Regions from separate parts of the Glutamicibacter sp. AOP5-A2-18 genome, predicted to be linked through region 1. Evidence: predicted binding sites of a transcription regulator. Region 1 holds the regulator's gene; each other region holds the start of a gene.
The links. Region 1 encodes LexA, which represses DNA repair genes until DNA is damaged. Its sites were predicted from a motif close to TCGAACANNTGTTCGA; they were not measured.

Region 1 (5,084 bases):
TGATTCCTTGGCTGCAGAGTTGGAGAACTTCAACATTCATGGATAAGCAAGAGCAGGCCCTGGAACTTCTCGAGGCCGCGGTCACTTCCATGGGTGGTGCCATGCGCAAGGGCCAACAGGAAATGGTCAAGCATGTGGTGACCGCCTTGGAAGATGAAGAACACTTGCTGGTGCAGGCCGGCACCGGAACGGGTAAGTCCATGGGCTACCTGATTCCGGCGCTGGCTCACGCGCAAACTAGCGCTAAGCCAGTGATTGTCTCCACCGCTACGCTGGCACTGCAGGCGCAGATTGTCGGTCGTGACGTGCCACGGTTACTCGAATCTCTCAAGGGCAAGCTCTCGCGTCCCATGGATGTCGCCCTGCTCAAGGGGCGCTCAAATTATCTGTGCCAATATAAACTCGGCGGCGGATACCCAGATGATGAAGGCACGCTGTTCACTATGGATGAGCCGGCCGTCCCTGCGGGCACGACCTACTCACCGCTAGCCAGCGAAGTCTTAAAGCTTCGTGAATGGGCTGATCGTACCGATACCGGTGACCGTGACGAACTGGTTCCTGGCGTCAGCGACAAGGCATGGAAACAGGTTTCAGTTTCAGCAATGGAATGCCTGGGATCTCAAAAGTGCCCCATGGCAGACGAATGCTTCTCCGAGATGGCTCGCGCGCGGGCATCTGAAGCAGACGTCGTGATTACCAACCACGCCTTGCTAGCCGTCTCAGCTTTCGAAGGCCTGTCGGTACTTCCAGACTTTGAAGTAGCAATCATTGACGAGGCCCACGAGCTTCAAGACCGAGTGACAAGCTCGGTCTCTGGAGCATTGTCGGCGCGTAGCGTAATGACAGCCGCAGGCGGTGCTAAACGCCATTGCGGAGTCAACGTAGATGAGATGGTCAAGGCTTCCAACCGGCTTGAAAAGTCTTTGACCGGAATTCCTACCGGCCTGCTAGAACAGGGTCTGCGTGAGGATATGGGCATTGCCCTCAACGACATTGTGGAGCAGGCCCGGCTCATTCTTGCATTGTCCAAACCGGAAGCCAATGCACCAGCAGATGGCGGACGGCAGACCGCTCGATCCCAGATGCAGGCAGTGATGGATGATGCCATCCGTATGCTTGAATCCGAAGAACGCCGAGAAGTCCTCTACACAACTCGACCACGCGAATTTGTGGAAGGCCGCGGATATGTTGAAGCTGACGATTCGCAACCGGCAACACTCAACGTGGCACCATTGTCGGTGGCGGGAAAGCTTCGAGAGGGGCTATTCGACGGCCGCACTGTAGTGCTGACCAGCGCAACACTGGCTATCGGTTCGCAGTTTGATGCGGTAGCGGGTTCCTTGGGATTGATGGGTGCAGGAGCTCCGACCTGGACCGGCGTTGACGTAGGTAGTCCATTTGACTACCCAAAGCAGGGCATTCTCTACGTTGCCAAGCACCTACCCAAGCCGGGCCGGCAGCTAGCCGCGGAGACCTTGGACGAAATCGAGGACCTGATCAAGGCCTCGGGCGGTGGCGCACTGGCGCTATTCACTTCCAAACGCTCAGCAGAGGAAGCTGCCAGCATCCTTCGGGAACGATTGGACGTGGAGATTCTGTGCCAGGGCGAAGCAAGCATGAAATCCTTGGTTGAACAGTTTGCAGCTGAACGCGACACCTGTCTCTTTGGCACGATGACCCTGTGGCAAGGTGTCGACGTACCCGGAGATTCCTGCCGACTCGTGATCATCGACAAGATTCCCTTCCCGCGTCCGGATGACCCGATTTCTAAAGCCCGCACCGAGGATGTTGCTAAACACGGCGGCAATGGCTTTATGCAGGTCTCAGCGACTCATGCTGCCATCCGGTTGGCGCAGGGTGCAGGACGACTCATTCGCTCTATCAATGACCGCGGAGTTGTGGCGGTTTTGGATTCACGCATGGCCACTGCACGCTATGGCAGCTTCTTGAAGGCCACGCTGCCACCGATGTGGCCCACCGTGGATAAGAAGGTTATTACCGGTGTCCTAGAGCGGCTCAAACCCGAAGAAGAGAAGTAGGCGTAAGCACCTACGGTGCGCCATCTAGATTCATTTACGCCAGATGCTAATGTCTGTGCCAAGTAGAGGAATCTTTATCTCCGGAAGGCACTATGGAGTCTTGGAAGACACTTGCCCGCACCGCCGCGCAAGACACCCACTCACGTTTTGGGCAACGTCTTCTTGGACTGCCCGGAACGTGGATTGGGCTGCCGTACAGCAAGGCGCACCAGCTTCGTGACGGCAGCATGCTCAGTGACCTCAACGGGATTTCGCATCCGCTACGCGAGTGGAATTACTGGTGGCAGGCTCATTACCTAGATGCCATCATCGACGACGGCTATGCCTACCTGGCTGACAATGACTTAGATGCAGCGCACCGGGAACTTCAGCGAGCCGTCGAGCTATTGCGGGGAATCCGGCTGCGGAACTTCGGTGTCTTCCCAAACTACTTTTTTGATGACATGGCTTGGCTAGCTTTGGCGAGCCAAAGATTACTTTCATTCTCACGTCGCCTTGATGGTCACAGCTCAGCTAATGCCAAACAGGCTGTCACCACTTTGAGAAAACAGCTCAACGGAGCCATTGACGATGTCCTAGATGGTGGAATGTATTGGTCCCGGAAGAAGGACTTCAAAAACGCGCCGGCTAACGCACCAGCCGCTCTATTTTTTGCCCGGAATGGTGAACGCGACCAATCACGGAAGCTACTTAGCTGGCTACGGGCAAGACTGTTTAGCAATGACAGCGGGCTGTACTTGGACGGGCTGCGGTTGGTGCCGGACGGGCACAGGATCGAGGACGCGCTCTACACCTATAACCAAGGGCCGGTTCTAGGCGCTTTGCTGGAGTTGGGATCAGATGCTGATTTAGAGCACTCAACAACGCTGATCCACGCCAGTGCACAATACTTGACCGACAGCACCGGTGCGCTTTCGCTGAACGGCGGTGGCGACGGCAACTTGTTTGCTGGAATCTTGGTCAGGTATCTGGCCCTGGCCGCTAATGATGTGCGCCTTGATGGCAGGACGCGGTCGACAGCACGCACGATGGTCGTGGCGACCGCCAACAGTTTGGTAGATCAGGAACCACGCAGGCTCTCGGCTGCAGTCCAGCGCTGGATGATATTCAGTGCAGCTGCTGCTTGTGAGTCCGACAGTCGAAATTGATTTAGCTAGACGATGTGGGGCAGATGCCAATGGCATCTGCCCCACATTGATCAGATCTCTATTTAGAGCGAACGCATTACCGAAACAACACGGCCCATGATCGTGGCCGCATCACCAAGAATAGGCTCGTAGCGGGAGTTCTGCGGCAACAGCCAAGTGTGACCGTCGCGCTGACGGAAAGTCTTTACAGTCGCTTCTTCGTCCAGTAAAGCGGCAACAATGTCGCCATTATCTGCAGTCTGCTGACGACGAACAACTACCCAGTCACCGTCGCAAATCGCAGCGTCGACCATTGAGTCGCCTGAAACCTTGAGCATGAACAGTTCTCCATGACCCACTAGCTGGCGTGGCAACGAGAAAACATCTTCCACGGACTGATCGGCAAGGATCGGACCACCTGCGGCAATTCGACCAACTAAAGGAACCATGGTGGTGTCGGCTGAAGTACTGAGCTCGATCACCATGGCATCGTCGGCAGCGGCAGTAGCGGGTACTTCCGTTGTCTGTGACTCGTCCTTATCGTCAGCCAACTGCAGCGGAAGAAGGATTTCCATTGCGCGGGGACGTCGAGGGTCGCGCCGAATGTATCCGAGCTTTTCGAGTTGGCTCAACTGATGAGTGACGCTAGACAAGCTCTTGAGGCCAACGGAGTCACCAATCTCACGCATCGATGGTGGATAGCCGTTCTTTCCGATAGACCGTTGGATCGTTTCCAGGATCTTCTTTTGGCGAATCGTCAGCGAACGGGCATTCGATCGCGGAGTGCGTTGTGAAGCTGACATGAGAGTTTGCCTTCCCTAGCAAGCAGTCGAAAGTTCGTGAGTCCAAACTGTCGGAGCTAGATGGTGTGATGTTTTCATTGCTCGTCTACTTCGAAATCTTAGTAGATAAGTTCCGTTCTTTCAAAGATTTGTTCGAAAACTTCTGGACAAGTTCGACAAAGCTCTGTTAGAACAGATGTACTAGTTTCGAACAAGTCTTCGAATCTAGATCATCGAACACAACTTCGCATCAAAACTATTTCTGAGGAGACATAGTCATGGCAACTGTCGCACTTGACTCAAACGAAACCCGTTCACCAATGAAGATCCGCATCAACCGCCGGGGCTGGGCCGTCCTTATCGGGATTCCAGTGTTCGTCTTAACTGTCGCCGCGGCCTTCTTCTTCTCGATGTTCGCGTCGGATGCTCACGCATCATCGGAAGTACCTGAGGGAGTTGAAACGGTAGACGTAACCGTCATCCCTGGCGATACGCTCTGGAGTCTGGCCAGCGAATACGCTGAAGGTTACGACGTCACCTCAGCCGTTAGTCACATCTCAGAAATGAACTCGCTTGATAGCACTCAGATTCATGTCGGCGACTCGCTGTCGATTCCAGTGCTTGCTGGCTAAAGGTAAAACGTGGTCAAGGGATTGTTACCTTGGCTCGTAGCGGATTCACTGCCCAAGCCCGTCCACACGTAGACTTATTGCGTGAATGACCGCAGTGAACTTTTGAGTCAGCTGCCCTTGCGTGAGAATCTCCGCGGGCTATCCCCATATGGCGCACCACAAATCGACGTGCCCATCCAGCTGAATGTCAACGAGAACACCCATCCATTGCCAACTACGGTCGTGGAAGCCATCGCACAAGAAGTCGCCAAAGCTGCGACAACTCTTAATCGATACCCTGATCGCGAATTCACCGAACTTCGTGAATTGCTGGCCGACTATCTTGGCCACGGATTAACTGCAGAGAACATGTGGGCCGCCAACGGTTCCAACGAGATTCTGCAACAAATTTTGCAAGCATTCGGTGGTCCGAACCGAAGCCTAATGAGCTTTGGCCCAACCTATTCCATGTACCCGTTGCTGGCCAGCGGTACTGACACCGCGTACATCGCAGGAGAACGGGCA
Region 2 (5,084 bases), 740 kb from region 1:
TGGAGTCGCCTTCCGCCGATGAGCCCGGGGTGCTTGGTGAGCTTGCTGGGCTGCATGACCGATTGCCGATTCCGATGGACCATCAAATGATGGCACGGTGGATGAACCCTGCGGAAGCAGACGGTCAAGGGTTAATCGAGGAATTGCGGGCTCAAGCTTTTGACGTCGCATCAACTTGGACCATGCACGAGGTTGATAAGGCGGTTGGTAATGTGCGCAATGATTCTCCGCAACTTATCGAAGCGCACAGCAACGCACTGTTCTAGCCAGCGACGCCAGCGGCTAAGAATGTTTCAAAAAGCACCCTTTAAACATTTCGGCAGCCAACCACTGATGGTTGACTGCCGAAAGTGTCTAATGAGCCTTTTAGTGGCCGCGCTTGATCCACTCGTCCAGATTCGGGGCTTCCGCACCGATGGTGGTGGCGTCACCATGGCCGGTGTTCACTACAGTCTGTTCAGGCAGGGTCAGCAACTTGGTCCGAATCGATTCGATGATCGTTTCGAAGCTCGAGTAGCTGCGCCCGGTCGCGCCCGGGCCACCGTTGAACAGGGTGTCACCACTGAAGAGCACACCCAGATCTTCTGCATAGAAGCTGGTGGACCCCGGCGAGTGGCCCGGGGTATGTAGCGCCGTGAGGGTTGTACCAGCGATGGTGAACGTGTCACCATCGTTGATTTCAGCGTCTACGTCGCGCTCTGGGTAGACAGCATCCCAGAGCATGCGATCTTCCATGTTGAGGAAGAGCGGAGCATCCACGGCGTCAGAAAATTCGCCGGCTACTCGGATGTGGTCGTCGTGTCCGTGGGTGAGCACAACTGCCATCACTTCGCGTTCGCCGATGACTTCACGAATCTTCTCAATATCGTGGGCAGGATCAATGACTAGTACCTCTGAGTCATCACCGATGATCCAGACATTGTTATCAACGTCCCACGTGCCACCGTCGAGAGAGAAGGTACCTGAGGTAACTACGTTTTCGATACGAGCGGTCATTAGATTTCCACCACCGAACGCAGCACGGTACCTTCGTGCATCTTGTTGAAGGCTTCCTCGATCTGGTCAATAGAGATGCGCTCGGTGACAAAGGCACCGAGGTCAAGACGTCCGAGCTTGTACTGCTCAACCAGCATCGGGAAATCATGGCTTGGCAAGCAATCGCCGTACCACGAGCTCTTTAGTGATCCGCCGCGGCCGAAGACATCAAGCAATGGCAGTTCCAGCTTCATCTCTGGGGTTGGGACACCCACGAGCACAACGCGGCCGGCAAGGTCACGAGCGTAGAAGGCCTGCTTGTAGGTTTCTGGGCGGCCTACTGCGTCAATGACAACGTCGGCGCCGAAGCCACCGGTCAGTTCCTGGATAGCCTCAACAGCGTCAACCTTGGAAGAGTTAACGGTGTGGGTGGCGCCGAACTTCTTTGCACCTTCCAGCTTGTCTGCGTTGACGTCCACGGCGATGATGGTGGTCGCACCGGCTAGCTGCGCGCCGGCAATGGCAGCTGCGCCAACACCGCCACAACCGATCACGGCTACCGACTCGCCACGCTTTACTTCGCCGGTGTTGATAGCTGCACCGATGCCAGCCATGACACCACAGCCGAGCAGACCTACAGCTGCTGGATCAGCATCTTCGTCAACAATGGTGCACTGACCGGAGTGAACCAAGGTCTTTTCGGCGAAGGAACCAATGCCCAGTGCTGGGGATAGTTCGGTGCCGTCCTCAAGGGTCATCTTCTGGGTGGCATTGAAGGTATTAAAGCAGTACTTTGGCTGACCCTTGGCGCAGGCGCGGCACTGGCCACAGACTGCACGCCAGTTCAGGATAACGCGGTCGCCAACTTTGACGTTGGTGACGTTCTCGCCAATCTGGCTGACTACTGCGGTGGACTCGTGGCCCAACAGGTAAGGATATTCATCGCCGATGCCACCGAGCTTGTAGTGCAAGTCGGTGTGGCAGACGCCGGTAGTGAGCACGTCGACAACTACTTCTCCGGGACCTGGGTCCGGAACGATGATATCGACGACCTCAACTGGTGCGTCCTTAACACGGGAAATGACGGCTTTGACCTTATGAGGCATGGGATTTAACTCCTGAAACGATTGAGTGTTGCTGTTTCGATGCTATCGGTGTGTTCGGTACTAATCGAGCATTCGCGGCACAATGACGCACCCGGTTTCGCCCAGAGCCAAGTCGTCAGTGACTTTCACATCTTTTGTTGCTCTGCGGCTGGCTACTAGTGAAGCTGCGCAGAGATTTATTTTGCTGCGCAAGGTGCCCCAGTTCCCCTCGGCGCCAAACTGTCGGAGCCGATGACTAGTGTAACTATCGTTCGAACAAGTATTCGAATAGACTGGTTCTACTAAGTAAGGAGTGCACACGTGGGGATGTTCACCGAGTCAATTGAGGTTGCCCGTGCAGCAAACGGAATGCCACTGCGCGTGAAGTGGCAGGGGCGGGACTACCGACTGGTTGCTGAACCTCAGCGTTGGTTTGAACGTCGCAAGTGGTGGGACGAAAACCTGCGGATTCCTCGGGGGATCGGGGCAGGGCTCGCTGACTATGAGATGTGGCGCCTGCAGTTGGTTGCGGTGAGCGGATCCAAACAAGAGCACACCTTTGATGTGAGCTTTGATGCGCAAACCGAGAGGTGGCGGCTGGTGCGCGTGCATCAAGAGCTGGCCCAAAGCGCCTGAGCTTACGGGCAGGGGAACATATTTTCGAAGGACCGTTATGAGCTTTACCCATCTGAACGTCAGTTCTTCCTATAGCGCCCATTACGGGGTGTCGCATCCACGCACTCTGGCTCAAGCAGCCAAGGCGCAGGGAGCACCTATGCTGGCGCTTACTGATAGGGATGGGCTTTACGGGACGGTCAAACATGTAGCCGCCTGCATGGCAGAAGGTATAGCTCCCATTCTCGGAGTGAATCTAGCTGTACTCGATGACAATGGGGAAACTCTAGGCAGGATCGTTTTACTGGCGCAGGGACACAACAATGGTCTTGGATATGCAGCACTCTGCCGGGCTATCAGCCTCGCGCACAATACAGCTCACGGCGTGCCTGGGCTCAGCGCTAATCAGTTGGGCCAGCTAAGTAAAAGCGGAAACCTGATGCTCCTGCTGGGTGGTGAATCAGACGTAGCTCGAGCAATCCTGAAGGGGAATTACGCTAAAGCCCGCGGACTGTTGGCCGAGTGGAAAAAACGAGTTGGAAAAATGCTGCGGGTAGAAATCACCACGCACCTCTCCACTCCTGGCTCGCGCCACAGCTTAGGTGAAGCATCACGCCTACTGCGCTACGCCTACGAACGCCAGATCAAAGCGGTACTGTCCAACGCCGTGCGCTACGTAGACCCCGACGGGGCAGTCACCGCAGACATTTTGGACTCGGCGCGGGCTCTACATAGCCTGAAAAATCTGGATTTCTGCCAACCCAACGGGCAAGGGTGGCTGAAAACACCGCACGAGATGTTTCAACTGGCTACCGAAATCGGCCAAGCTACCGAAAGGAGCTGGGCGCACCAGATGCTGCGGGAAACCGAAGCGGTGGCACACTGGGCGGCAATAGATCCCGTAACGGACCTGGGGTGGAAGTCGCCGGTCATTCCGGAAGCCAGGGTGATCGGCCTGTATCGACCGGCCATGCAAGAACTCACCGATCGTGTATACGGGGCCGTGCCCACCCTATTACGAAACGAAGCACCAAACGTAGTAGAAGAACGCCTAGCCCTAGAGCTGGGCGTGATCGAACGGTTGGACTTCGCCGGCTACTTCCTCACTGTGGCGGAGACCGTAAACCTGATCACCGAGATGGGCGTACGCGTAGCCGCCCGAGGCTCAGGCGCATCCTCGTTAGTGAACTACCTTTTAGGTATTAGCCAAGTAAACCCGTTGGCCCACGACCTAGTGTTCGAACGTTTCCTCTCCGATACCCGCACCACCCTGCCCGATATTGATATTGACGTTGAATCCGCGCGACGCCACGAGATCTATCACAAGATTTTCTCCAGCTTCGGTGAGGAACGCGTCAGCCTGATGAGCATGCAGAATGCTTACCGCGCCCGTGGCGCTGTCCGCGACGCAGGTGCTGCCTTGGGTGTAGAGCAGGAGCAAGTGGACGAGATCGCCAAACAGCTCTGGCGCTTCTCTGCCTCCTCTTTCCGTGAAGCGCTGGTGGAGAAGCCAGAGTTAGCAGCGTTAGCACAGCGCATTACCGATGACACTCAGCTCGATATTCTCATTGACGCCACCGAACGATTGGACCGACTGCCAAGACATATCTCCATGCACCCCTGCGGGGTGATCCTCTCTGATGCGAGCTTGCTGGACCGTACCCCGGTGCAGCCCTCAGGCATCGGATTGCAGATGAGCCAGTTCGACAAGCACGATATGGACCTGATGGGGTTGATCAAGCTCGACGTGCTCGGGGTGCGCATGCAATCAGCCATCGCCTACACGCTTGAAGAGATCGCTCGCATGCACCCAAGCAAGGAGCAAGCGTCTCGTGCAGGCGGACACACTAACGACAGTTACATCGATGCCAGTGGAGCGATTGACCTAGCCAAGGTGCCACTCGATGATGAACCCACCTTTGATCTGATCCGCTCCACTCACACCCTGGGCTGCTTTCAGATTGAGTCCCCAGGACAGCGTGAACTGGTTGGCAAACTCGCTCCCCGTGAGTTTAACGATCTGATCATCGACATCTCGCTCTTCCGTCCCGGGCCCATGCAGTCGAATATGGTCAAGCCCTATCTAGAACACCGCCACGGATTCGCTCCCGCCCAATACCTGCACCCAGACCTGATCCCTGCGCTCGCCGAAACCCACGGGGTTACCGTCTTCCACGAGCAGGTGTTGCGCATGCTTGATGTGCTGACCGGCTGTGGTCTAGGGATGGCTGATGTCTACCGGCGCCTGCTTGGCAACCCAGAGAAAGAACCAGCCGTTGAACGCTACGTGCGTACCGAGGCAACCAAGCGCGGCTACAGCCAGGAAACTATTGATCAAGTCTGGGAGGTGCTCTCTGGGTTCGGGTCCTTTGGCTTCTGCAAAGCCCACGGGGCTGCCTTTGCCGTACC
Region 3 (5,084 bases), 1.2 Mb from region 1:
ACAACGAATTCGGCTTCGATTACCTGCGTGACAACATGGCATGGAGCAAGGACGAGCTCGTCCAGCGTGGCCACAACTTTGTCATCGTTGATGAGGTCGACTCGATCTTGATCGATGAGGCTCGTACCCCACTGATCATCTCCGGACAGGCTTCGGGCGACGTTAACCGCTGGTACACCGTCTTCTCGAAGATCGTCTCAACGCTCAAGCGCGAAGACGACTACGAAGTTGACGAGAAGAAGCGCACCATCGGTGTACTGGAATCGGGAATTGAAAAGGTTGAGGACTACCTCGGCATCGATAACCTCTACGAAGCCAACAACACCCCGCTGATCGGCTTCTTGAACAATGCCATCAAGGCCAAAGAATTGTTCAAGAAGGACAAAGACTATGTTGTAGTCAACGGCGAAGTAATGATCGTTGACGAGCACACTGGTCGTGCATTGCAGGGCCGTCGCTACTCCGAGGGCATGCACCAGGCTATTGAAGCCAAGGAAAGCGTCAGCATCAAGGCGGAGAATCAGACTCTGGCCACGATCACGCTGCAGAACTACTTCCGCATGTACGACAAGATTTCGGGCATGACCGGTACCGCGCAGACCGAGGCTGCCGAGTTCATGGGCACCTACAAGCTGGGCGTAGTGGAAATCCCTACCAATAAGCCAGCGATCCGTATGGATCAGTCCGACTACATTTACAAGAATGAAGTCGCTAAGTTCAACGCTGTTGTTGAGGACATCGCTGAACGTCACGCCACCGGTCAGCCAGTTCTGGTTGGTACCACCAGCGTGGAAAAGAGCGAATACCTCTCGCGTCTGTTGTCCAAAAAGGGCATCCGCCACGAGGTGCTGAATGCAAAGCAGCACGCCCGTGAAGCGGCCGTTGTAGCTATGGCTGGTCGCAAGAGCGGCGTGACCGTATCTACCAACATGGCCGGTCGCGGTACCGACATCATGCTCGGTGGTAACCCAGAATTCTTGGCAGTCGCTGAGATGGAACGTCGTGGCTTGAACGCAGAGAACAACCCGGACGAGTACAACAAGGTTTGGGACGAAGTTTTTGCCAAAGCAAAACAAACCGTCGCTACCGAATCCAAGGAAGTTGCCGAACTCGGCGGCCTTTACGTGCTTGGTACCGAACGCCACGAGTCCCGCCGCATCGATAACCAGCTGCGTGGTCGTGCCGGACGCCAGGGCGACCCGGGTGAATCACGCTTCTACCTGTCGATGACCGATGATTTGATGCGTCGATTCAACTCCGGCATGGCAGAGCGCATCATGAACAACCCTTCAATGCCTGAAGATGTGGCACTGGAATCCAAGATGGTTTCCCGCGCCATTGAGTCAGCACAGGCTCAGGTTGAGGGCGTTAACGCCGAACAGCGTAAAAACGTGCTCAAGTACGATGACGTGATGAACCGCCAGCGTGAAGCTATCTACGCTGACCGTCGAGCCATCCTCGAAGGTGGTGACCTTGAAGAGAAGGTCGGCCACTTCCTAGAGGACGTCGTCAAGGCCATGGTCTTGGAAGCCACGCAGGTGGGCAACCCAGATGAGTGGGAGCTCAAGTCCCTGTGGACTAACCTCAAGCAGCTGTACCCAATCGGTATCACCGTTGACGAAGTTGTTGAAGAAGCCGGTGGCATTGGCCACCTCTCCGGATCCTTCTTGGAACGCGAAATCCTTTCGGACGCGCAGTACCAGTACGAAGAGCGTGAAAAGCTTGTTGGTTCATCGACCATGCGAGATCTGGAACGCCGAGTGGTGCTTTCGACCATTGGTCGCAAGTGGCAGGAACACCTGTACGAGATGGATTACCTCAAGGAAGGTATCGGACTTCGTGCCATGGCGCAGCGTGACCCGTTGGTTGAATACCAGCGTGAGGGTTACACGATGTTCCAGACCATGATGGAAGGCATCCGCGAGGAAAGCATCGGTGCCTTGTTCAACCTTGATATCCCATCGGGTTCTGACGCCGTTGAAGAAGCAGCGCCTGTCGACGAATCAGCGAAGCCGAAGAACCTGCAGTTCACTGGTCCTGATGAAGACGGCGAAGCTAGCACCAAGCGTGCTCCAGCTACCAACGGTAAGAAGAAAAAGAAGTCCAAGCGTAACTAAATAAGTTCCACATCTGTGACTTGCCAACGTCCGTGCCATGGCTCAATCTTGAGAGCTACGGCGCGGACGCGGTCTTTAAAGCCGATGATGGCTGTGCATTCCCACGCCCCTGAAAAACAGTGATCCAGGTGCAAGGAAATGATTTGCCCATGTGCAGTGCCAGGTACTGGATCTACCGTGTAGCGGGAAGTCTCTAGTAGTGCCCTACGACGGAGCTTGTCGATGCAATTAGGCTCAACAACAAAGGCCAACTGGCTGACGCTGCGATAGCCAGCAACGATCTCAAAAACCGCACGGGCGACGGAGTACGAGATCTCAACGACAGCCCGACGTTCCGTTCGGTAGCCCTCGTTCCTACGGAAAATGTTGTCCATGGCCCTACTCAAATGGGCTGGACTATTGCACGGAGTTTCGGCGCTACCGCTTGGTGCTGAGCTTGCTTCAACACCAAAAGACGTGTCGGGGAATGCTGGGTCGTCGGAGAGTCGTTCCTTACCTAGGCTCCGTGGGGTGACGGTGATGGTGCTCATGATGACTCCTAATGATCATTGATGGGTGGTTGTTTCTTTGTGGTGCTAACGCGTGGGTGGAAGCTCTAGGACGGTACCGATTTCTAAGTGATCAGGATCTGGACCGATGACTTGCTCATTGGCTTTGTAGATTTGCGGCCAGTAGGTTGATATTTCTTCGGCAGTGGCCTGGGCTCCGAGGCGTTTGGCTGAAATGCTCCACAACGTTTCGCCTTCGGCAACCACCACCTCAGCTCCCGACTTTGCCGGCTCCCGCTTTGGCTGTGGGGTCTGCGAGATCAAGTTGTTCATTGGAACGCTGACTTGTTCGGGGAACCACTGAGCATTGGGAACGCTTCGTTGTTTAGGTTCTGATCGTTGTGGATCCACGTTCTTCTCTGCGCTTTCAACGGAGGCGTGGTTTTCCAGGGGAGTCACCGGCGCGGCGTTAGCCGCGACCGCGGATGAAAGAACGATTGAGGTCCCGAGCAAAGATTCGAGTACCTTGCGTGTGAATCGTGGAGCAACTCGTTGGAAAAACCGGATGGTAGGAATGTGGCGGCGGGCCATGGCCCAAATAAGCAGCCGACGTGCCCCGTAGTGAATTGCGTACAAGGTGGCTAGGGACAAGGTTGCCAGGCTGAGTAACAGCACCATGTATGAGCTCGGATCCGAGGTAGCGCTGATCGCATGGAAGTCGATGATCCAGTGAATGCCAACAAAAACGAGGACTGACCCCGAGACGGCAAACAACAAGAAGATGGCGAATACCCTCGACGAGCTCATCCAAATCACTTCCTTAGCATCTGTTTGATACAATTTGATGTTATTTGGTAGCAATGATGACACTTTGCCGTGATTTTGTGAAGAGGGTGTTGAAACAAGTTTTTGTCTCGTACAGTTGCCACATGCGCTGGGATTCACTCTTTGACGATCTTGAAGCTCAACTGGATGAGCAAAACCGTGCTCAACTGCGCGACGAAATTTCTGAGAATGTCCGCATTGAAAGATCAACTGCTGAGCTCACTCAGACATTGGCGCGCTTCCAGGGCCAAGAACTGACAATCCGGTTATCCGGAGCAACTGAAATTCGTGCAACTCTCGGGCCCGTGTCTACTGACTATCTCTGCCTGGAAACAGACCGATCACAGTGGGTCATCAGGCGCCAAGCAGTCGAGTCAATTGCTTTGCCCCAGACCCAAGGCTCCGGCCTTAGCTGGCGGCATCAGAGCAAATCCATAAGGTTCGCCAGCGTCATTCGAGGTCTGCTGCGGGATAGGTCAAGGTGCCAGATTCACGGCCGCGACGGCAATGCGTTGGCTGAAGGAACCTTGGCCCAAGTTGCCAAGGATTACCTGATTATCGACGTTCACCCGCGTGATGAATTTGCCCGTCCAGGACGAATCTCAGGCAATCTCTTGATCCCGCTGGAGTCCATCGGCTGGGTGGTTGCAACAACGCTTAATTGATCCACAGCCAAGAAAAGGTCTTTTCTAGAAGCCCAAGTTGTCGTAGGCTCACGATTCATAAGCACATCCACTGGCGGAGGGTTGAGCCTTGATGAGTGACCAAATAGTCCAAGGTGAGCGCACAACAAAAGCTGCGCGTGTCCGGCGTCCAGGGTGGAAAGACCCGAGGCTGGCCCTTGGCGCCATCCTTGTGCTTGCTTCGGTAGCCGGGACAATGTATCTCATCGGCGCAATGCACGAAACAACAACGGTCTACGTGGCGCGCTCAAACATTACCCTCGGCGAACAATTGACCGAAGAAAACCTGAAAACCCAAGAAGTTCAGCTCGGCGACACCGCGGGGAAGTATCTGCACCCGGCTTCCGGGTTAGACAAGAACTCTCGGGTGAACACCTTTGTCAGCGCCGGGGAACTGATTCCGGTCACCTCGGTTACTCAGAGCGAGCTCGGCTCACGACGACCGATCAATGTGGATCTGCCAGCGGATCTAACCTCGTCAATCGCACCGGGAAGCTTCGTGGATGTATGGATTGCCAAAAAAGAATCAGGCGGCAATAGCTACGGCGTTCCAGAGAAGCTGTCCTCAATGGTTGAAGTCGCTGCACGCGTTGAAAGTGGCGGGGGACTAGTAGACAGGCAGGGAACCAACCTAGAACTCCTCGTGGAACCAAACCAACTTGAACCACTGCTCCAAGCCTTGGCCAATGATTCAAGGATCATCGTGATCTACAACCCGGCCGGGGCAACAGAATGAGCATCTCAGTAGTGGTGTTGGGAGGTCAAGAATCCATCGTCAGGCAGATTGAGGGCTACCAAGGTGAACTCATTGTCACCCGTGTTTGCTCTGACATTGCTGAAGCTGTCGCCGCCTGCGCCACGGGAGCCGCGGACGTCTTGCTAGTAGCCGACTCGCATCTTGTCCCGCCCATGGAACAAGTTGATGACTTGCTGATCAACCGCACAGCGATAGTCTGCATGCTAGAAAACCC

Region 2: the regulator LexA is predicted to act here: its motif matches at 2,333-2,348, upstream of ACT3RW_RS08745 (DUF6504 family protein).
Region 3: the regulator LexA is predicted to act here: its motif matches at 3,503-3,518, upstream of ACT3RW_RS10875 (LysM peptidoglycan-binding domain-containing protein).

What each region holds. Positions count from the first base shown of each region.
Region 1 is NZ_JBQSVW010000001.1:1,095,341-1,100,424, forward strand. Features, by position in the region: gene hflX (GTPase HflX) at 1-46, shown strand, start outside; gene ACT3RW_RS05285 (ATP-dependent DNA helicase) at 39-2,039, shown strand; gene ACT3RW_RS05290 (glycoside hydrolase family 76 protein) at 2,132-3,187, shown strand; gene lexA (transcriptional repressor LexA) at 3,250-3,969, opposite strand; gene ACT3RW_RS05300 (LysM peptidoglycan-binding domain-containing protein) at 4,227-4,580, shown strand; gene ACT3RW_RS05305 (histidinol-phosphate transaminase) at 4,662-5,084, shown strand, end outside.
Region 2 is NZ_JBQSVW010000001.1:1,838,604-1,843,687, reverse strand. Features, by position in the region: gene ACT3RW_RS08760 (SOS response-associated peptidase) at 1-266, shown strand, start outside; gene ACT3RW_RS08755 (MBL fold metallo-hydrolase) at 367-996, opposite strand; gene ACT3RW_RS08750 (S-(hydroxymethyl)mycothiol dehydrogenase) at 996-2,081, opposite strand; gene ACT3RW_RS08745 (DUF6504 family protein) at 2,388-2,696, shown strand; gene ACT3RW_RS08740 (DNA polymerase III subunit alpha) at 2,734-5,084, shown strand, end outside.
Region 3 is NZ_JBQSVW010000001.1:2,267,532-2,272,615, reverse strand. Features, by position in the region: gene secA (preprotein translocase subunit SecA) at 1-2,117, shown strand, start outside; gene ACT3RW_RS10880 (Rv3235 family protein) at 2,114-2,647, opposite strand; gene ACT3RW_RS10875 (LysM peptidoglycan-binding domain-containing protein) at 2,693-3,412, opposite strand; gene ACT3RW_RS10870 (hypothetical protein) at 3,535-4,095, shown strand; gene ACT3RW_RS10865 (hypothetical protein) at 4,187-4,849, shown strand; gene ACT3RW_RS10860 (MinD/ParA family ATP-binding protein) at 4,846-5,084, shown strand, end outside.